3 regions of the Brevibacillus nigriterrae genome follow, and region 1 is predicted to be linked to each of the others. Evidence: riboswitches for the same ligand, from Rfam matches in the RefSeq annotation. Region 1 holds a riboswitch; each other region holds the start of a gene.
What was found. Region 1 has a riboswitch for cyclic di-GMP ahead of ACPW7N_RS07260 (universal stress protein). Riboswitches for the same ligand answer to the same signal wherever they lie in the genome.
Positions count from the first base shown of each region.

Region 2: linked by a shared signal. The riboswitch ahead of ACPW7N_RS08165 (DUF192 domain-containing protein) and the one ahead of ACPW7N_RS07260 (universal stress protein) in region 1 are both predicted to bind cyclic di-GMP.
Region 3: linked by a shared signal. The riboswitch ahead of ACPW7N_RS10655 (methyl-accepting chemotaxis protein) and the one ahead of ACPW7N_RS07260 (universal stress protein) in region 1 are both predicted to bind cyclic di-GMP.

Region 1 is NZ_JBNCMT010000007.1:94,165-101,083, forward strand. It holds gene ACPW7N_RS07240 (NosD domain-containing protein) at 1-937, shown strand, start outside; gene ACPW7N_RS07245 (nitrous oxide reductase accessory protein NosL) at 952-1,425, shown strand; gene ACPW7N_RS07250 (ABC transporter permease) at 1,422-2,249, shown strand; gene ACPW7N_RS07255 (ABC transporter ATP-binding protein) at 2,242-2,922, shown strand; cyclic di-GMP riboswitch class II at 3,033-3,117, shown strand; gene ACPW7N_RS07260 (universal stress protein) at 3,201-3,608, shown strand; gene ACPW7N_RS07265 (sensor domain-containing diguanylate cyclase) at 3,620-5,743, shown strand; gene ACPW7N_RS07270 (methyl-accepting chemotaxis protein) at 5,781-6,919, shown strand, end outside.
Region 2 is NZ_JBNCMT010000008.1:97,499-104,417, forward strand. It holds gene cpaB (Flp pilus assembly protein CpaB) at 1-212, opposite strand, end outside; gene ACPW7N_RS08135 (Tad domain-containing protein) at 222-1,139, opposite strand; gene ACPW7N_RS08140 (TadE/TadG family type IV pilus assembly protein) at 1,147-1,530, opposite strand; gene ACPW7N_RS08145 (A24 family peptidase) at 1,524-2,045, opposite strand; gene ACPW7N_RS08150 (Flp family type IVb pilin) at 2,159-2,350, opposite strand; gene ACPW7N_RS08155 (Flp family type IVb pilin) at 2,381-2,572, opposite strand; gene ACPW7N_RS08160 (Flp family type IVb pilin) at 2,652-2,843, opposite strand; gene ACPW7N_RS08165 (DUF192 domain-containing protein) at 2,864-3,205, opposite strand; cyclic di-GMP riboswitch class I at 3,293-3,389, opposite strand; gene ACPW7N_RS08170 (hypothetical protein) at 3,766-4,299, opposite strand; gene ACPW7N_RS08175 (Y-family DNA polymerase) at 4,364-5,455, opposite strand; gene ACPW7N_RS08180 (aminopeptidase) at 5,590-6,822, opposite strand; gene ACPW7N_RS08185 (hypothetical protein) at 6,867-6,919, opposite strand, start outside.
Region 3 is NZ_JBNCMT010000011.1:125,136-132,054, reverse strand. It holds gene ACPW7N_RS10670 (hypothetical protein) at 1-1,669, opposite strand, end outside; gene ACPW7N_RS10665 (hypothetical protein) at 1,856-3,121, opposite strand; gene ACPW7N_RS10660 (hypothetical protein) at 3,118-3,747, opposite strand; cyclic di-GMP riboswitch class I at 4,003-4,087, shown strand; gene ACPW7N_RS10655 (methyl-accepting chemotaxis protein) at 4,178-5,743, shown strand; gene coaA (type I pantothenate kinase) at 5,821-6,768, opposite strand.

The DNA of each region.
Region 1 (6,919 bases):
AGTAGTCATCAAGAACTTGACTATAACGGGAGATGCATCGAGTCTAGTGCAAAAACGAGGAAACGGGATTCAACTCGATCACAGTAGCGGCAACATAATACAGGGACTCAAAATCATGCACGTACAGGACGGGATCTATTTTGATCAGTCTTTTGACAATGTAATAGAAGAAAATGTAGTAACCGGGTCACGTTATGGATTTCATCTGATGTCTGCAGGGCGAAGCCGATTCCAAAAAAATGAGGTGAACCAGAGCGTGACCGGAGCAATGGTCATGGAGACGAATCAGGCGGTTTTTGAGCAGAATCGCTTTCTCAAGCAACGTGATACCAAGGGTTTCGGTATGTTGCTGTTTCAGTGTCAGGAATGCAAGGTGATCGATAACGTCATCTCCGACAACACACATGGAATTGGCATCGATTCGATAGAAGCCAGCAAGATTTCTGAGAATAACATCAGCTCCAACTCCATTGGTATCGATATTTTTGGGCCGATTGAGAATTCGGTAATCATCCGTAATTCATTCATCGGAAATGTCCAGCAAGCCGTTGTAGAGGATGGCATCCGCTCACAGGTCTTTCAAGAACAGGGAGTGGGCAACTATTGGGATGATTATGTTGGCTTTGACGTAACAGGGGATCAGATCGGGGAGACCGGTTATAGCAGTCAAGGACTCCTTTTTCACTGGATTGAAAAAGCACCAGCCCTGCAAATCATGTTTGCCAGCCCTGCCCAATCTTTCCTGGATACCGTGGCTCAATCAGATGATACGGTCATCGATGCCTATCCCTTGATAAAGCCGCCAACCATCAAACAGCAAGACCTGCGAGAAACTGGGGCTGGCTTCATGTTTCCCGTGTTTATTTTCATTTGCTCCGTACTGGTAGCTGGAAGTATTTCTTTCATCTATAAGAGTGCTACTTATTCGAGACCATAGGAGGGAAAAGATAGATGAGAAAAAGAGAGATTACCATTTGGGCAACAGTTATGGCGGCCTGCTTTTTTCTGCTTGCTGGATGTGGAGGGCAAGCAAAACCGCAGCCACAAGCAGTTAATGAAGCCGTAGATACATGTGAAGAATGCCATATGGCAGTAATGAATAATGGCTATGCTGCGCAGATTGCTATGGCAGATGGGCAGGTCAAGAAATTTGATGATATCGGCTGTGAGACCAAATATGAGGCCGCACATAAAGATCAGCTTGCAGGAGCAGGCATCTATGTACAGGACCGCAATACAAATGAGTGGATTGAAAAAGAGAAGGCAACCTTTGTCGTCCTGGCAGAAGAAGCAACGCCGATGGGATACGGTGTTCACTCCTTCAAGACAAAAGAAGCAGCAGAGGCCTTTGTCAAGGAGCATGGAAAAGGGCAAATTCTCGATGCAGCAGGGTTATCTTCACATGATTGGCATCAGGACAAATGAAAGATTTTATTTTCTATGAACTAAACCTTGCCAGGAAAAATAGATGGATTGCCGGGTTTTCCGCCTTGTTTGCTGTTCTCTCCGGACTACTTCTCTATGTCTCCGTGTACACTTACGGTGGCGGCGGACACGAGGGCTTTAGCCGGGAAATTTCCTCGCTCTTAAATCTGTCTATCTACATTATCCCGATACTTTCCCTGCTGTTAGGCTCTGTTTCTGTAGCCGGAGATCATACAGACGGAATGTTCACGTTGCTCAGATCTATTCCGTTGTCTGTCAGAACCTATCTATGGGGCAAGTTCCTCGGACTCTCACTGTCCCTTTCCATTGCCATATTTCTGGGTTATGGAGTTGGAGGACTATTGTTTTCTCTCTTTATCGGAGAGGCAGATTTATCTCTGTTTCTTTTATTTTTGCTGGTCAATTTGGCGCTCGCTTACATTTACATGGCGATTGGCTGTTTGCTCGGCAGCATCGTTTCCAGTAGAATTCAGGCCATTTTCAGCAGTCTGGTGATATGGTTTTTCTCTGTCTTGGTTTACGGGATGCTGATGGTAGTCATCCTGCCTTTTCTACCTTTTACGATGATGAAAAGCTTTGCCATTGCGATGATCGCTCTGAATCCGGCCGATTTACTGCGTGTTATTTTCGTTATGGCGATCGGAGATGGTGGAGTCTACGGGCCATTGTTCTATACCTTGTCATCGGTGATGAAGAATGGTTTTTCTCTTCTAGCTGTGTTCGCAGGGATTTTGCTGGTTTGGGTCGGGATTCCACTGGTCATTGGCAGACGATATCTGGAAAGGAGAGAGGGACGTGGCTAAGATTTGGGAAGGGATTGGCATCTCCAAAACGTATCAGAATCATACTGCCCTGGAGCCGCTTACGATTTACTTTACCGCAGGCGAATGTGCGTCCTTGTGCGGAGGCAATGGTGCTGGCAAAAGTACCTTGCTTCAGTTAATCGCAGGCGTACTGACTCCCTCAAGTGGCTCCATCCATCTGGCAACTGGAACAAAAATCAGTTACATGCCGGACAGACTGGAGTTTCCAAGCAAAATCACAGCGTATGAGTTCCTGTTGTTTATCGCAAAAATGAAACAGTGCACGAAGCAAGAAGTACTCAGCAAACTGGCGAAAGTAGGATTGGATACTGCAGCAGAGAAGCAAGTTGCTACTTTTTCAAAGGGAATGCAACAAAGACTGCTGTTAGCCCAGGCGATGCTTGGCGATCCTGATATTCTCTTACTGGATGAACCGGGTAATGGACTTGACCCGTATTGGATTGATTTGTGGAAAAAGATTTTGCATGAGTATAAGGAGATGGGCAAAACCGTAATTTTCTCATCTCATGTTTTGCACGATGTCGTTGATGTTGCTGACCGTGTCCTCCTGTTTAATCAGGGAAAAATGATAGATGATTCACCTGTTGTTGCGTGGAAGGAAGCGGGGCGCAACTGGAATGAACTGTTTTTGGAGAAGCTGGCTGAAGGGTAAGTAAAGTCGCAAGAAAAAAAGCGACTTTTTTCTTTGATTTTTGACAAAACTACTGTAATTTATGAAAAAAAATGTTACCTTTATAGTAACAATTACCATATCAATCAGTAATAGTTCATGGAAGCAATGAGCTGTCACCTGTAAACTGGGCACTTGGGTGATAGGGAGCTAGTAGTGCAACCGGCCAGTTCATAACAACTGGTCTTTTCTTGTTAGCCAGTATGCTATTTTTGATGATTATTTGGTTTGATTCTTCTCGTAACGGAATGGTGAAAACTATGAAAATAATGATCGCAGTCGATGGCCTGGAGTTTGTACACAAATACCATGATTTTATTGAACGTTATTTCCCATGCGTTACCAAAGACCTTCATATTGTTCATGTAATCCCCAATTACTCCGCATTGGTTCAGACATACCCGGAAATTAAGCAGGAGCTTTACCGTCAAGCAGAGGAACTTGTGAAAAAAGTCACAGACTACCTTGCGGAGATGGATGCACAAATATGCTCACAAATCATCGAAGGTCCTGTCACACAAACCATCCTGGACTATGCTACCCAACATGAAATGGATGCGATCCTCCTCGGCTGCCGTAGTCTATCAAACTACTCTTCTCTCTCGCTGGGCAGTGTCAGTTTGGGGATTGCGAATCAATCCCAGATTCCAGTAATTATTGTGAAGTAGGGGGAGTCTACATGATGATTAAGAAGATGTGCTGCTTCTGTTTTAAGACATCCATTTCCAGTATTGATGGAGATAGTCACTGGGACTGCCCCCATTGTGGCAAGGATATTACGGATCTCCCTTCTGTACCAGAGGAAGAATCATTTAGTGAAGAGTATGTCAAAACGATCCTGCAATATAAGGAAAAATCATATCAGGTAGACATCACCATTGAGCAAGCGCAATCAAATGTACTTCGGGCCGAAGCAGAAATCAAACGACTAAATTATCAAACCCAACTCATCCTTCAGGCTGCGGGGGAGGGAATATTTGGTCTTGACCCGAATGGGAATGTTACGTTTATCAATTCGGCTGCCCTGCAGATTCTTGGATTCGAACAAGATGAGTTGTTAGGACAAAATGTATACACAAAAATATGCCAATGCCACTTGATTGGTACCCCCAGTAAAATGGAGCAATGTCCGCTCTACCAGGCATCCCAGAGAAACATTCCGCAAACCCGTGGACAAGATGTCTTCTGGCGAAAAGACCGTACTACAATTCCGGTAGAATACGTAGTTACACCGATCCTTGAAAACGATTCCGTGATTGGAGCAGTATGTGTATTCAAAGATATTTCTGATCGCCTGCGGGTCGAAAAACAGATTCTTGAGGTGAAGGAACAACTGGAGTCCTTCATAAGTAATACGACAGATGCCATTCAAGTGCTCGATATGGAAGGAAAAGTTCTGTTAGTCAATACTGCCTATGAGTCTATTTTTGGCTGGAAGCGTGAGGAACTCAAGGGGATGCATACCCCTATTATCCCGCAACATTTGGATTATGAGTTCGAGGAAATACGGACGAAAGTAATTGCGGGTGAAAGACTGACAGATGTTGAAACGGTTCGACTGAACAAAGATGGCAGTTTGATTGATGTGAGTGTTACCATCTCTCCCATACGTGACAGTTTTGGAGCGGTTGTCGGGATTGCCAGTGTTATTCGGGACATTCGCGAGCGTAAGAGGATGGAAAAGGAATTACGTGAAAGCGGGCGGTTGCTGCAAGGTGTCGCTGAAGCATCAATTAATCTGTTGACGATGACAGAAGATTTTACAGAAACGATACAAAGAGTTCTCTCCATTCTGGGTTATAATGCAAGCGTTGACAGGGTTTATGTGTTTGAAAATCATCTGGAACCCTCATCTGGTGATATACTGGTTAGTCAGCGCTTCGAGTGGGTTAGAGATTCGATACAGCCACAAATGGGTAATTCCTCCCTGCAAAATATTTCTTATCACAAAATGGGCATCTCACGCTGGTATGAACAACTGTCAGCGGGACGCCCGATTGTTGGATTGGTTAAGGAATTGCCTGGTAATGAAAAAGATTTGCTCATATCACAAAACATCCTCTCCATTCTGGTAGTGCCAATTTTTGTCCGAGGCCAATTCTGGGGATTTATCGGCTTTGATGATTGTAAAAAAGAGCGGATTTGGAGCAAAAATGAAGAAGCTGGTCTAATTGCCGCTGCTGCCAGCATTGGAGGTGCCATTAATCGCAATAGACAGGAAGCGATGCTCAAACAGGACATCGAAGAAAGAATCAAAGTAGAGCAGGAGCTTGCGGCAGCAAACCAAAGCCTGCAGGAACTCTCGTCCATCGATGGGCTGACGGGAATCCCGAATCGGAGATACTTTGATGAGAATTATCAAAAAGAGTGGTATCGTTCCATTCGAAATCAGGCCCCACTGTCAGTCATACTAATCGATATCGACTATTTCAAGGAATACAATGACACCTATGGACACCAAAAAGGTGATGAGTGCCTCAAACAGGTAGCTAATATCATCGATAAAACCTTGCGCAGACCTGGTGACTTTGCTGCTCGATACGGTGGAGAAGAATTCATAGTAGTGCTGCCAGATACTGATTTGCGAGGTGCTGCGAAGATTGCCATCATGATTTGCAGTTTAATAGAAGCGGCAGCTATTCCTCATAGCCAATCACAGATCAGTTCATTCGTAACGATCAGTGGTGGAGTAGCCAGTGTAATTCCCGATCAAGAAACTTCACTCAAAAGTTTGATCGCAATCGCTGATAAACGGTTATATGAAGCAAAACAAAATGGACGTAATCAGATTGTGAGCACATAGGAAGTCAAACAAACTAGTAGATAAATGGGGGTTCGTGATGAGAATTGGCATTACCGGAAAAATAGCAATTATCGTTTTATCAATTGTTCTGGTAAGTATTGGGCTTGTCTCGGTGGTAAGCTACTTTACCAGTTACGAGCAAGTACGAAAAGCTGCAGGTATTGAATTGTACGGCTGCGCAAATATTACTACTGGTATTTTGACGCCTTCTGATATCGAAAAGCTTGCTAGTGGCGACAATTCTGTTCGTGAAAAGGTTGAAGGTGAGATTAGCTGGACCATCTCCAAGAAACCAATTTTCAAAAACCAGTATATCCTTTCGCTCGACGGCAAGGTTTTGGCTGCGGACAAGTCCTCACAAGAGCAAGGGATCAAGGCAGGAGACGCATATTTCATCGATCAGGCTGCCATAGATATGGTCAAAAGTATGAAACACCCGGAATTCTCTGAAGTGTATACATTCAATGGAGTAGAACGCTTTACAGGATATGCGCCAATTTACAAGGACCATGATGAAAGCAAAGAGATTATTGCACTGAATGCGATTGATTTTGATGCTAACATTCTGAATGATCGGACTTGGGAAATGATCAAGAATACAGTTATCATTGGCAGCATTCTGCCATTTGTGGCTGCTATTGTTACTTTCCTGATTGTACGAGCAACCATTAGCCCGATTAAACGAGTAATTTCCCAAGTCAATCTTGTTGCGAATGGTGATTTTACCGTTAGTACACTTGATGTGAAGAGCAAGGATGAGATTGGTGAATTGGCTGCCAACTTCAATAAGATGGTAACCAATTTACGAACGCTGGTTACCGAAGTAAAAGATACCTCGTCGCACCTTAATGAGAGCAGCCAGGCATTGCGTTCAGGTGCTAATCAGACAGGGGAATCTGCCGAACAAATTGCTTCTGCCATTCATCAGGTAGCAAGTGGTACCACACAGCAAGCAGATCAGGCAGGTACGGTCCTCGGACTGGTAGAGAATGCGAAGAAAGAGGTAACTAACGGAGACGAGCGAGCACAGATAACCGTTGAGATTGCAGTAAGTTCTTCCGAGGAAGCACGTCGTGGGGAAGAAGCGATCAATAAAGCCATTCATCATCTGAGTGCGGTAACGAATACGGTTCGCTTTGCTACGGACTCCATTCAGAAGTTGGGTAAACGTTCCGA
Region 2 (6,919 bases), on a different contig from region 1:
GGATGCAATCCTTTCTCTGGTACTTTGACAACCTTCACCGTACCATTGCTCAGCTTTTCATTTTCCTTGATAGGTTGCCCTGCCACTACGACATCCACCATACTGTCATTTATGAGTGCTTCCTGATCGTATTGCTTCATGTATTGAAAGAAGAGGAACGTTGTTATTCCACCCATAACTAATGCTACAAAGAGGATAATTTTGGATCTCATAGTTTCCACCTACTCTGTTAGTCTGATGCTAAATGCACCGTGTGCAACACTGTCTGGTTTCGTGAATCCTGTTCCGGCACGTTTGATGAACATTCCTGTGATGGCCGTATCCGTTGCGCTCATCGGATCCGTAATGTAGAAATAAGCAAAGCCTTTTACCCGAACGCTTTTTAATTGTTTGTCCGGGTCACCCAACGCCTCATAGACAGGAATCAAAATCACTCGTGAACAATCCCGATCATTTACATCACGAGGGTTTTCCGAGCACCCATTTACACGCTCACGCACCACTGTCCTTGTCTTACCTGCTATATTTCCTGTTTGTGTATCCAGCACGTCGCCTACTTTGATTTCATTTTGGTACCCGTGACGCAGATTTTCTTCATAGGTTTCTGAACCCGTGCCACCTAAGGCAAGGACTCCGAAGTAACCTTGATCAACATCCGTCTGATCAACCTTCAATTTATACTCTTTGAAATACTCCAACTCGATTGATTCATCTATACCCAAGGGAGCTGCCCCTTTGGCTCGACCCATCACTCCCAGTTCAGCCGCTGCATGTGCCGAAACAGGTGCGGTCTCTCTCCCGAATAGTCGTGAGAAGGTTAATGGTACCTGCTTTTCCAGATCAATGGAAACTTTATCTTCCATACTCACTACAATGTCTTGCAAACTATCTTCTTCTTCGTGCTCTCTTAAAATGGTTTGTATTACTTCATTTACTTTTAATTCTGTATTGGTCAGTTCCTGTGCACCTGAAAGTACAGCGGCATTGGCGGTTTTTTGCAGTTTTGCCCTGTTTAACATGAGATTGCCTCCATCGATGACAAGCCCAACCATTGTCAGAAGTGCCACCATGGACAGCGATATGAGAAGAACCGCATTTCCTTCTTCCTGTTTTAGGAGACCTTTGAAAAATGAAATCATCGATTACTCACTCCACCCTGATCGTAGAATTGGCTGATAGAATGATAGGTGAGGGAAAAAGCTTGGATAAAACCGGTGTCATCAATTCCACCGGATACACAAGAGTGACAGTGACATATCCCCCTGGCGTTCTTGTTTCTTGTGTAGGACTCACTTGAACCTGTAATAAATCGGTCTCGCCAATATGAACATAGTTTCGGGCGAATGAAATGATTTCTGCATCTGGTTTACCCAGGCCACCCAGACGAACTGTCTCCTGTGAAGCCATTTGCAGGTGAACATAGGAGTAGAACACTCTGCCGAAGTCAAAAATTCCGGCCAGTAATAGAAGCATAACTGGCAGAAGGAGTGCCATTTCGACCATGGACTGCCCCTGTTCATCCTTTACCATAAGTACTCCATCCCCTTTGCATACAAGGTAATTAAGGCACCTCCCACAATAGCTACACCGTACGGATAAGTTGTCGCAAGAGCGCTTTTGTCCGTGCGAAAAGGCAAGATCCAACCATTGCGGATACACCAGAAATTAATAATCAAGGAACGAATACTGTTTCCGATCCCTCGTTTCACCATCAGTATGAGTAATGCGATGAGTCCACCGAGCAATGCCATGTATATGGCCGTAGTAACTACAAATATAGTCCCTTTGAATGCTCCGATTAATGCCAGCAGCTTTACGTCGCCTGCACCCATACCACCTAATAAATACGGAATGAGCAAGAGTAGTAATCCGATGGCAAATCCACCGACAGAAAAGCCCAGTCCAGCCCATCCATCTGAGAAAAAATGAATGATAAGTGCAAGAATAATGCCTGGAAAAACGACTTTATTATAAATTTTGCGATTCGCTACGTCGGTGATAAAACAGATACAAAGAATCAAAAGGAGTGCTCCGTTAAGCAACATGCTGATTTCCTCCTGGATCCCCTATCCGAACCCCCTGGTTAAAAGAGAGGCCCTACGTTCATCACGCAAGGCCACCATCTTTTGCCCTCTGTATGGAAGGGTATCAATAATTGCTATACTTGTGGGCCGTCACCATCACGACTGATTAGTGCATTCGTTATGTTACTGAACATTTCGACAACTTCAGTACGCAAGCTGCCTAATGCAATCAAAGCCGCTATGGAGAGAAAACCAAGCACAATTCCGTACTCTGTCATCCCTTGTCCATGCTCGTCCATGAACAAACGTTGCAATGATGCAAGCATGGGTATCACTCGCTTTCTGATCGAGGTTTACTACGGTGTTCCGCCACCATCTTCACGGTTGGTTACCAAAGTAACTACGTTGTTGTACATTTCCATAATTTCTCCACGAAGCGTTGCGAGTGCTCCGACAACTGCCACTGCGATAATTCCAAGTACGAGTCCGTATTCTGTCATACCTTGTCCGTGTTCTTCTACCAATAGGCCCTTGAATTTGTTCATCATGAGTAAACTCTCCTTTAAGTAGTCGATTTTAGGTGAATTGAAGTAAGTTGATCGTTGGCAGTTTTTTGCGTTTTAGAGTTTACGGTGTTCCGCCACCATCTTCACGGTTTGTTACTAGAGTAACTACGTTGTTGTACATCTCGATAATTTCTCCACGAAGCGTTGCAAGTGCTCCAACTACTGCCACTGCAATAATGCCGAGTACTAGCCCGTACTCTGTCATACCTTGACCTTGTTCTTCTACAAGCAAACCTTTGAATTTGTTCATCATGACTTTCTCTCCTTATCCATTCATGGTCGTAGTTGGACGAAATGTCCGATTTGAGTTTCTGTTTGACGAGCTGCTCCTGCTGGAAGTTCGATAACAGACACTGCATCTGCATAGATTGGGCCAACTTTTCCCGGACGAAGTTGCTCATCAATCGCAACGATTTTCAAGTCGGCATTCAGATACAGTACATCAATGGAATAATTCATGAAAAACGTGTGCACCGATCGGCAGGGTCGAATATGCAGAGCGCAACCTGTCGGCAATTCTTTCGTGAACATTAACCCTTTCAACCTTCCTAGGAAGGTGTAGGCTTGTCCGATCTGACTAGCCAGAATTTGATTGTTCGACAGATTGATCAGCATGTGGTGTGCACCTCCTTTTAGACATAGAGTAACCCCGCCTATACCGAAAGCGGGGTTGCTAGTAGATATATTCTACACCCGTAATCTTTCGGTAACTGGCTGGCATAGTGTCAGGCTTCTCCTAAACACCTTAGCCCCTTTAGCTTTGCGTCACTGATTTTCATCAGCTTTGCCTTTATCGAGATTCAGCGAGTGTTGCCGTGTCGACTGATCTCTTGGCTTCATTCTACGTCCTAGCATATTATTCGACATCGTTCTCTTAGCTTAAATTTCGAACCCATGAAAATCTCTCCAATGATCTAGTTTAGATATAATAAAAAATTTTTAATCAGGATTTTACTTTGTGAAAATTGGATAAATTTAGCATTTCCAATAGATATATTTACCTACCTCAGGCTATTGGAGCATCTTTCTTTCTCTTAGGCTGGATTTTATCATTTTTCAGTAAAGATAGTCTTCGCCACCTAGCATTTTTTAGCCATGGGACCTCAACAAAAAAAGGCAGTGGGAAAGTGATTCTGAAGTACTCCCCCACTACCTACCTGCCTATTTACCAAGTGCTATTGTATTTTTGGATGAAAGGTACGAAACAATAATTGTTCATTTCCTTTCTCTTCAACCCATCTTACACGCTCAGCGATCATCTCCATGACTGCTTCCAGATCTTGTTCCTTATCGCATGGAAAATGAAACGAATAAGCAAGTACACATTTTTGTTCGTTGACCAAGAATTGCTCGAGAACATACTCTTCTGCATCTTCCAGCACTCTACGTCTCGTATCCATTGTAGACACTACACAATAGAGACCATCCCACTCTGCACGCACATATGTCGTTGTTACCTGCACGTGCAAGCTTTGTTTTATTCCGGTTCGACTGACCTTCACAGAATCTTCACGATAAAAACCAATGCCAGAAGGAAGCTGATCCAGTAGTCCAAATGGGAATCCCGATGGTAAATCCTCTGCCTTCAACCCTGAGATTAATCGACCTGGGAGTAGGTACACTCCCTCTTGGTCACGAAGCAACTTTTCACCCAGTACAAAGATGTCTTGGGACCCACTCTCCTGATTATTTGCGATTTGGACGAACATATCCGCACCCCCTGATTGCAGTATGTACTACTTCTGCACCACTCAAACAGGAAAGCAACCGCCACTATAGCATTTTATGAAAGTCATCCAAAGTGAGTTGTTCATAAACAACATCCTCAATATTGGATAAACGAACCCCAAAAAGGAACAAAGGAATCTCCCAAAGGTTCTCCGTATACAGTTTTTGAACGATTTCATTCATCTCTTCTGCTGAGTCAGTCGGCTTGGGCAATGTGAAGCTTTTTGAAAATGAGCTGCCGTTTCGCTCCTTCTTATAGACAATCGAAATGGTTTTCGCCTTTCGTGATTTCGCTTTGAGTCGCTTTACCAGTTGCTCAATCAATGTTTCTGCCAACTTCAAATGAGCATCGGGGTCGGAAATCGCTTCCCGAAAGGTAGACTCCTTCCCGATTGTCTTGTCCCCCTTCTCCCGTTCTGTATTAATTCGACTGGAAGAAATACCATTGGCCGAACGAACAAGCATTTCCCCTCGTGAACCCAGCAGGTTTTTCATTAGTAGGAGATTAGCCTTTGCTAGATCACCAATGGTGTGAATGTCCATCTTGTTCAGTTTTTCGGCTGTTTTCTTCCCGCACCCATGCAACTTGTCGATGGGCTGCGGATAATAAAACGTACAGAATTTCTTGATGCCCATCTCGACATATCCATACGGTTTTTTGACCTCAGAAGCCATTTTCGCAATGATTCGGTTCGGCCCAATCCCGATGGAGCAGGGTATACGAATTTTATTCCATAATGTCCGTTGAATATACCTGGCGATCGCCAATGCTGTCTCGCCCTCATTGATGCGAGCCGTGATATCGACATAAGCCTCATCGATTGAAGCAACTTCTGTATCCCCAATCAACCGGAGGAAAGACATAATTTTACTCGAATAGCTACTGTATAACGGATGATTTCTCGGTACTACTATCGCATCCGGGCAAAGCTTTAGTGCTTCGTAGACGGACATTGTCGTGTAGACACCACGTTGTTTCGCCTCATAGCTCGCCGCAATAACCAGCCCCTGAGTGGGTCTGTTCAACACTCCACCGACGATTACCGGTTTATTACGGAGTTGTGAATCCTCACTCTGATGACAGCTTGCAAAAAAACTATTCATATCTGCAAGTAATATCGTGCGTTGCTCTTCCATCTGACTTCAAGCACTCCCTTCAAAGGAAGAAAAGAAAAGCTTCTATTGAAGCCCTTTCGAAGCGGCAGTCGAATCCTTCTTTAGCGATGCTCCGGTAAATTTAGTGCATTAAGGCACTAAACTTACCTCTACGTTTAGAATACCCACTGCCCCTTGCGGAAGATCGGTTCGACAACACCCTCTGCCGTCACACCATCAACATCCATTTCTTCTGATCCGATCATAAAATCACAATGAACCAGGCTGGAATTGATTCCTGTTGCTTTGACCGCTTCTGGTGTCAAGTCTCTTCCGTTCTCCAGACAAATGGTGTAGGCATCTCCAATCGCCAAGTGACAGGAAGCATTTTCATCGATCAGGCTGTTGTAGAAAATGCGATTCATCAATGAAATCGGAGAATTATGCGGGACCAAAGCGACCTCTCCCAAATATCTTGCACCTTCATCTGTATCCACTAATTGTAGAAGCGTCTCGTACCCAGTTTTCGCTGAGAACTCGATAATACGACCATCCCGGAATGTAAAAGAGAAGTCTGAAATGAGGACTCCATTGTAGCTTAACGGTTTTGAGCTGCGAACTGTCCCATTTACTCCATTTTTCAAGGGAACCGTAAACACTTCTTCTGTGGGCATATTGGCCATGAACAGTGTTCCTGTTTCGCTAATACTTCCCCCTCCAGTCCATAGATGCTCGGGAGGAAGTTCAATCTGGAGGTCAGTACCTGGTGCACGGTATTGAAGGAGGCGATACTTTTTCTTATTTAAGTAATCAGCCTTCGCAGTTAAGAATTGGTGATGATCTTTCCATGCCTGCACCGGGTTTTCCTGATCAAGCCGTACCATATTGAATATAGCATTCCACATGGCATCCATTTGCTTCGATTCGTCTAATTCAGGAAAAACCATCGCTGCCCATGCTGGTGTAGGGATTGCGATTAAGGACCAGCATACCCGATCAGACATGATCTTGCTGCGAAAATTGGATACAGCTTCTTTGTATGCTTTGCTGGCATTGGCTATGCGAACAGGGTCAATCCCCTCGAGTAGTTTGGGGTCAGTCGCCCGGATGTGAAGGAAAGCAGCTCCTTGTTCTGCCAATTCTTCGTATCCGTTTGCTTTCCATTGTGGATACTCAGTAAACGATTCATCCGGTGCAAGCTCGTACGTCAAACGGGTTAACTCATCATCATACCAATCAATATGTACGTGTTTAGCTCCCGCCTGGTAGGCGTACTTGGCAATCAATCGTGCAAATTTGACATGAGCGATGGGTACAGTCAACATCAGTGACTGCCCCGGCTGAATATTCACACCTACCTGAACAGCCAGTTTGGCATATCGATCAAGCATTTGTTCAAAGTTTTTCATGGTTGTCTCCTTTATTATGGATTAGCTGAAATGTTCAACAGGATTTAATCTCTTTTTAATTCATAGGAAGTGACTTTTTCATGAGCGTCAAACCAGA
Region 3 (6,919 bases), on a different contig from region 1:
TATCGTCCGAATCGGATTCTGTTGAAATGTTGAATTTGAATGTTTTGCTTTTAATGTCCAGCTTTTTCACTTCAAGGGTTTCATATTTTCCATCAATCAATTGAAAAGCGAAAACTTCTTTTGCCGCTTTACCTGACCAATTGCCTTCATAGGAAAAATCTTCTTCCAGTTGCTTATATTGCAGAGAACGATCTTCAACCAGGTCAGATTCAATCGACCTACGGATAATGTGTACTTTGCCTTTGGTATCCGTAGCAACGAGGGTTAATACGTCGCCTTCTCCCAAATTGATGTTTTCTGTGAAGGAGAACTTCCCATCTGTATCAGTTAAGTCATATTGTTTGGAGATTGTTCCAATTGTGTACTCAAGTGACTCAATATCCGAATCGCTGAATTTTCCGTTAACGGTCAAATCTTGGGTGAAGTCTTTCTTGTTTTTGAAAGAAAACTTGATTGATTTTTCATCAATCAGCGTCTTCGCTTTGACTGCAGTTACTTCGAATGGGAACGTATAGTTGTTGTTATTTCGTACATAGTACCCTGTTCCAGTCGGCACGTTTTCGAAGACTGCCTCGCCATCACGATCTGCAACTGCCTGAGCATGAAGTGTAATAATTGTTCCTTTGGTAACCTGATATAACGCTACAGTTGAATCTGGGTCAGCATTTTCAACCTTTACCGTTCCCACTTTTTCACTTGCAGATAATCCTTCCAGTTCATCATATTTGACCGGTTCAGAGGTAATGGCACCTTTTGGCGTTGTAATTTCAAGGACGAAGTATTCATCTTCCTTGTATTTCAAATCATCTGTGGCGTACATATCTAGGTAGACAATTCCCTTAAAGCTCCCTAGTGGTTCCTTGAAAGATTTGGTGATTGGTTTTCCATCTTGCTCTAAGCCCAGGAACCAGCCTACACCCAGTCTGTTGGTACGCCAGGTTCCTTGGTAGTCAACTTTGCCCTGATCGTCTGTCGTTTTCAACAAAATTGAGATGATTTCTGTTTTTTCGGGGATATCCATCATTAGTTTCAGGTGAAGATCTTTCCGTTTGTCAGTCTTGAATCCATCAATACCTACTTTGTCTTTTGTTGTACCGACAGAGGCGAATTTGAGGATTTCCACCCCATTAGACAGTTCTACCTTGACATAAGGAGTCAACCCGGATGAAATGTTGCCCTCACTTGTGATCAATTCGATGTAGTAATATTCGCCTTCTTTGATACCGCCGTTGTTATCTGTGCCATACAGATCAAACGTGTGCTTTCCTTTTTTGAAAGTACCGAGGGTAGTTTTGAATTCTGGATTCAACACTTTGTTGTCCTCATAGATTCCGAGTAGATAGCCGATTCCTTCTTTACTGGTCTTCCATGTTCCGTGGTAATTGATTTTGCCCGCTTTATCTGTCGTCCGTACCCACATGGCTTTAATTTCAATGTCTTTGGCAAGATCCAGTGAAAGCTTGAAATGTCCGTCCTTTACTGCATCTGGTTTTGCGTAAGCAATGGACATATAGTCATACCCATCATCCAAAAATGTGAATTCATCTATGCCTATAGTTGAGATCGTATCTGCGGATGTAGTTGCTGGATTGCCGAATGTTGCAAGACTGACAACGAGTGTGAAGCAAAAAACGAAAGACATCAATCGCTTTAATGCGTGTAACTTCACGATGAAACCCTCTCCTTGAAATAGTTTTTTAGGGAAAACCCGCCAATTAAAAGTACCATAGTTTCTTTTTACTTTCTGTAGCACGGACTACAAATTACCAACTGAGTAATGAATAAAAAACACCTCCACTTCAATCGTCTGAGAAACGAAAAAGGGAGGTGTTTGTTGTTAGTTTGTCCAGATTCACTAAATTACTGCCAATTTCAGCTTTGCAAGGAAGATAGTGAATTTGTTATCCAAAGCAGTTGATTCAGTTTTGCCGTAAAGTTTAGACTTTAATCGCTCCATATCTGTATCTGAAATTTTTAGCAAACTGTCCTTGATAGAACCTAAAATGCTGTTCAGTTTTTCAAGAGAAAGCGCCTTGTCTCCTTTGCCAAAAGTACTTTCTTTATATCGTTTATCAAATTCCCGCTGCAAATCTGCGTTGTCAAAAGTGATATTTACCTTCTTTTTATTGCCCATTGCATCAATTACATAAAAACTGGATGAACTGGATTGACCGTTGGATAAGCGCACGGTGAGACTTGCCTTATGATTTCCTACCATAAATTCAAACTTTTGTTTCCCGGCGGTAAAGAGCGAATCGGCAGATGGTGGTTTTGGCGGGTAGTTATGATTGTTGACCTGCTGGTAGATTAAGTTGGAATAGCCTTGTCTCAGCGTATTTAATTTGGCTTGAGCGTTTTCGAGTAATGTCGTCTTGATTCCCGTGGGTGCATCTGAAAGAGCAGAGGCTAACTCATCGGATCGAGCAGTTACCCATTTGTTCAATTCCACTAGGTATTGGTCAAGTTTGTCTTTCGAAATAAAGCCGGATTCGTTTTTGATCGCAGATTCCATATTTTGCAGGTAATTGCTGCCCGTGTAGGATAACTGCTTATCCCAATCCGTGTATGTCGTGCGTGCATCAATGGTTAAGATCCGATTGGCGATAATCAGATCCTCGACGTCAGACCATATTTCTACATCCAGTTGATTGATTAAATTTTCTCCGTCAAGCCATAGTTCGGCAGCTTCATCCGATGTAATTAATAGGTCTTTCTCTGCCTGTTCAAGTCGTGTAGCCAAATCATCCAAGCTGCTTTGCAGCCACTCCATATGCTGATTTAATAATTCTGGCACCTCATCATTATTGAACCCATTTCGATCCTCATCGAGGCGTCTAAATACCGATTCAATGTACTGATTCTGGCTTTGAGGAAGTGATTGCAACCAATTCTCGTAAACTGGATTTACAGGGGGTGGTTCCTCCGAAGAAGCAAGAGCCATCCTTGGAGCCGAATAGGTGCTGAGGTTTTCGTTTGTACTGTCTGTATAACTGCTTTTTTCATAGATGGCAGCCAATTCACCTGAATTACTGGATTGTACTGATTTGCTTTTCTCTGGTGTAGGACTAGAAGTAGAATAAGTACGGCTAACCGTATTCACATTCCCATTCGAAATTCTCACAGTAAAGCTCCTTTCACCAATCGTTTTGCCGCTTTTTTTACAGAACTTTTGTTATGCTCGGAGTAATCCTGGGCAAAAGGGAGGATTTCTAATCCGAGCGAAGGGCAACTCTTGACAACATGACACAGATTGACAAGCACACGTGCCAGATGTTTTTCGTTCCATAAGGGAAGTACACTTTTGAGAATGGGGTAAACTTCTTGTGCAGTATATACGCTTGCCTTGGCATAGTTGCCCAAACAATCAATGGCATAATCTCGTACAATCGTACTTTTGTCTCCTTGAATCATATCAGACAACTTTGACAGGACAGGGGCAATCTGTTCTGGAACAAGTGGTGCGATCAGGGATATGGCATGCATAGCCTCCCACCGCACACGAGTTGATTTGTGGTTGAACAGCCCAATTAACTGGTCAGCAAAGCTGGCAATCAGCTTGGGCTTTTGTTCTGCTACCTTGGTAAAAACCTCTGCACAGTCCCCAACAAGGGCTTGGTCACTGCTAGTTAGCCCTTCGCCAAGCACCAAAAGCAGGTCTGGCTGTTCTACACAGTGAGCGGCAACATGCCGATTGGATGCCTCTGTTTGATCGCCTGTTTGAGAGGAAAGCTGAGAGAGAATCGTCATCATGAATCTCCTATGTCTGGAATATATCTCTAGTTTACCATCTTAACAAAATATGACAAAAAATTTTTATCGACCGAAAGAAAAAAAGGGGGCCAATGCCTCCTTTTTTTCTTATCAAGATTTACTTAATAGCAGAAATTTTCTTATCGTTCGACAAAAAATTCAAAAATATGTAACAAAATTGTTTGAAATGTGGTTCAATAGGGAATAGGTATTTATACTTATAGCAAGGTAATAATAATTAAAAATTAACATGCTACGAAAACGCAAACTCTGTCGAAAGAGGAGGACGCAAAGCCACGGGTCTTTGGCTCAACCAAGTGATAGCCGGGCTACCGAATAGCGTTACATACCAATGTAATCTATTCCTGTAATGAAAAGCTATTCTTCAAGGTACTCATGACAGCACTATTACTGGGAGGAAGGATTTATGAAATTATCGGTTGGAAAAAAGTTGTATGCAGGCTTTATCATTGTTCTTCTGTTAGCTTCTTTCATCAGTGCAATAAGTTTCTATCAGATTTCAAACCTGGATACCACGTATAAATTTTTATTGGATGACCGTGTAAAAAAGGTAATTCTCGTCAAAGACATGGTTTCCGAGCTGAGAGAAGAGTTCAAAAGCATTCGAGGTTACCTGCTTTCTGATAATCCGAAACAGTTGGAGCAGTTTAATGAAGCCAAGAAGCGGTTTGATAATTTGTCCAAAGAGCTTGATCCAATGCTTACCCTCCCGAAAGGAAGGCAATTATTTGCGGATTTGACGCAAATAAGCGATGAGTATGCTGCATTTTCTACGGAACTACTGGCATTGAAAAAGGCAGGAAAAAACAAGGAGTACAGCAACCTGATAGCAACAACAGGAACTGACTTGGGGAATCGATTCGCTGCCAAGGCTGACGAGTTCATCTCGTACCAACAGGAACTGCTCGATCAGACTCTCCAAGAAACAAACGAAGACGTTAGCTTCAGTAAAACCCTATTGATTACGGTAAGTGTGACCGCGATCCTCTTGGGGCTTGGCATTGCCTTTGTCATGAATCGTGCCATCAGTGTGCCGGTAACCCGGATGTCACAAGCAGCACAGGAAATCGCATCTGGCAACCTTACCATTGAAGACATCTCCGTAAAAAGCAAAGATGAGATCGGTGATTTGGGTCAAGCCTTTAATCAGATGAAACTGAATCTGCAGGTTCTCTTGCGACAAGTAGGAGGAAATGCAGAGCAGGTAGCAGCTTCAGCAGAAGAATTAATGGCAAGCAGTTTGCAGACCAGTAAGGCAACCGAACAAATCACCAGCTCCATGATGGAGATGTCTAGTGGCATCGAGGAAATTTCTGCGAGCACCAATGAGGTAACAGTGGCTTCGAATGATGCATTGAAGGTTGCTAAAGAAGGCAACGAAAGCATCCATCAGGCAATTAAACAAATGAATGCAATCAGCACAACCGTAAATGATCTGGCGAAATCGGTAAAAGGCATGGGCGAACAATCGACAGAAATTGGTCAAATTGTGCAAGTTATTAATGGTATTGCTGCCCAGACCAACCTGCTTGCACTGAACGCAGCGATTGAAGCGGCGCGAGCGGGCGAACATGGCAGAGGATTTGCGGTGGTAGCCGATGAAGTGCGCAAGCTGGCCGAACAATCCTCTCGATCAACCGAGCAAATCGGCAAGATCATCGCTTCCATTCAGCATCTAACTGATGATGCAGTCCGTTCGATGGAAAAGAGTCTGAACGAAGTGAATACAGGAATCAATCTGGTTGAGCAATCAGGAGAAAACTTCGGCAAAATTCAAGAATCAGTGCAGAGTGTAGCAACCCTGATGATGGAGTGCTCTGCAGCATCTGAGCAAATGGCTGCAAGTACGGAGGAAGTTTCTGCCGCGGGACAAGAACAACTGGCTTCCATGGAAGAAATCTCAGCATCGGCAACTGCTTTAGCCAAAATGGCAGAACAGTTGAACATGGTTGTTGCGAAATTCAGATACTAAACAAGAATTCGATATCGTCATACGAAAAAATCCCTTGGGTCAACCCAAGGGATTTTTGTGTAATACGAAAGGAATTTTTACGTTTTACGCAAGTGAATAGCGGAAATCAGATGATTGGCCCCTTTTTCCAGAATCAGATCAGCCCGGGTACGTGTAGGAAGGATATTCTCTACCAGATTAACCGCATTGATCTCACGCCATATTCCTTCCGCCACTTGAGAGGCTTCCTCATTTGTTAATGTTGAATAACGATGGAAGTACGATTGGGGATTGGCGAAGGCAGTATGACGCAAGATCTTGAACCGCTCTACATACCAGCGGGAGATGTCCATTTCATCAGCATCCACATAAATGGAGAAATCAAAGAAGTCGGATACGAACACCTGTGGAATCTGACTGGATTTGTTGCCAGAATCCGTTTGCAATACATTCAACCCTTCTACGATCACAATATCTGGTTTCTCAATTACCAGCTTTTCGTCAGGAAGTATGTCGTATGCCAAATGAGAGTAGACAGGTGCTTCTACCCGTGAGCGCCCCGATTTAATGTCCGCAATACATTGAATGAGGCGGCGAATATCGTAGCTTTCAGGAAATCCTTTCCGCTTCATCAGCCCTCTTTGCTCCAGAATCCGGTTTGGATACAGAAATCCATCAGTGGTCACAAGAGCTACCTTCGGATGGTTTGGCCAATGGGAAAGCAATGCTTGCAGGATTCGGGCGGTTGTGCTTTTGCCTACTGCTACACTGCCAGCAATTCCAATGATATAAGGAACTTTTTCCGTCTTATTTCCCAAGAATTGATTGGTTGCCCCGTGAAGCTGCTGGGTCGCTCCCACATACAAATTGAGCAGACGGGAGAGGGGGAGATAGATTTCTGTAATCTCTTTCAAGGAAAGATGTTCGTTGATTCCTTGAAGCTTGGACAGGTCATTTTCAGACAAGGACAACGGAGTGGCTTTACGTAAGCGCTCCCATTCATCCCGAGCAAAATTGATATAAGGAGAATAAATGTGATTCGACATTTGATAAAGGCCCCTTTAAGGAAAAAAGTGCATTGTACAGGCATTATATCACAGAATAGTGACAATCCTAGTACAGTTTATGGGTAATAAACCTGAGAAACAAGATGGACCCCATGATCAAACATTTTGTAATGGAGAGCATATACTTTTT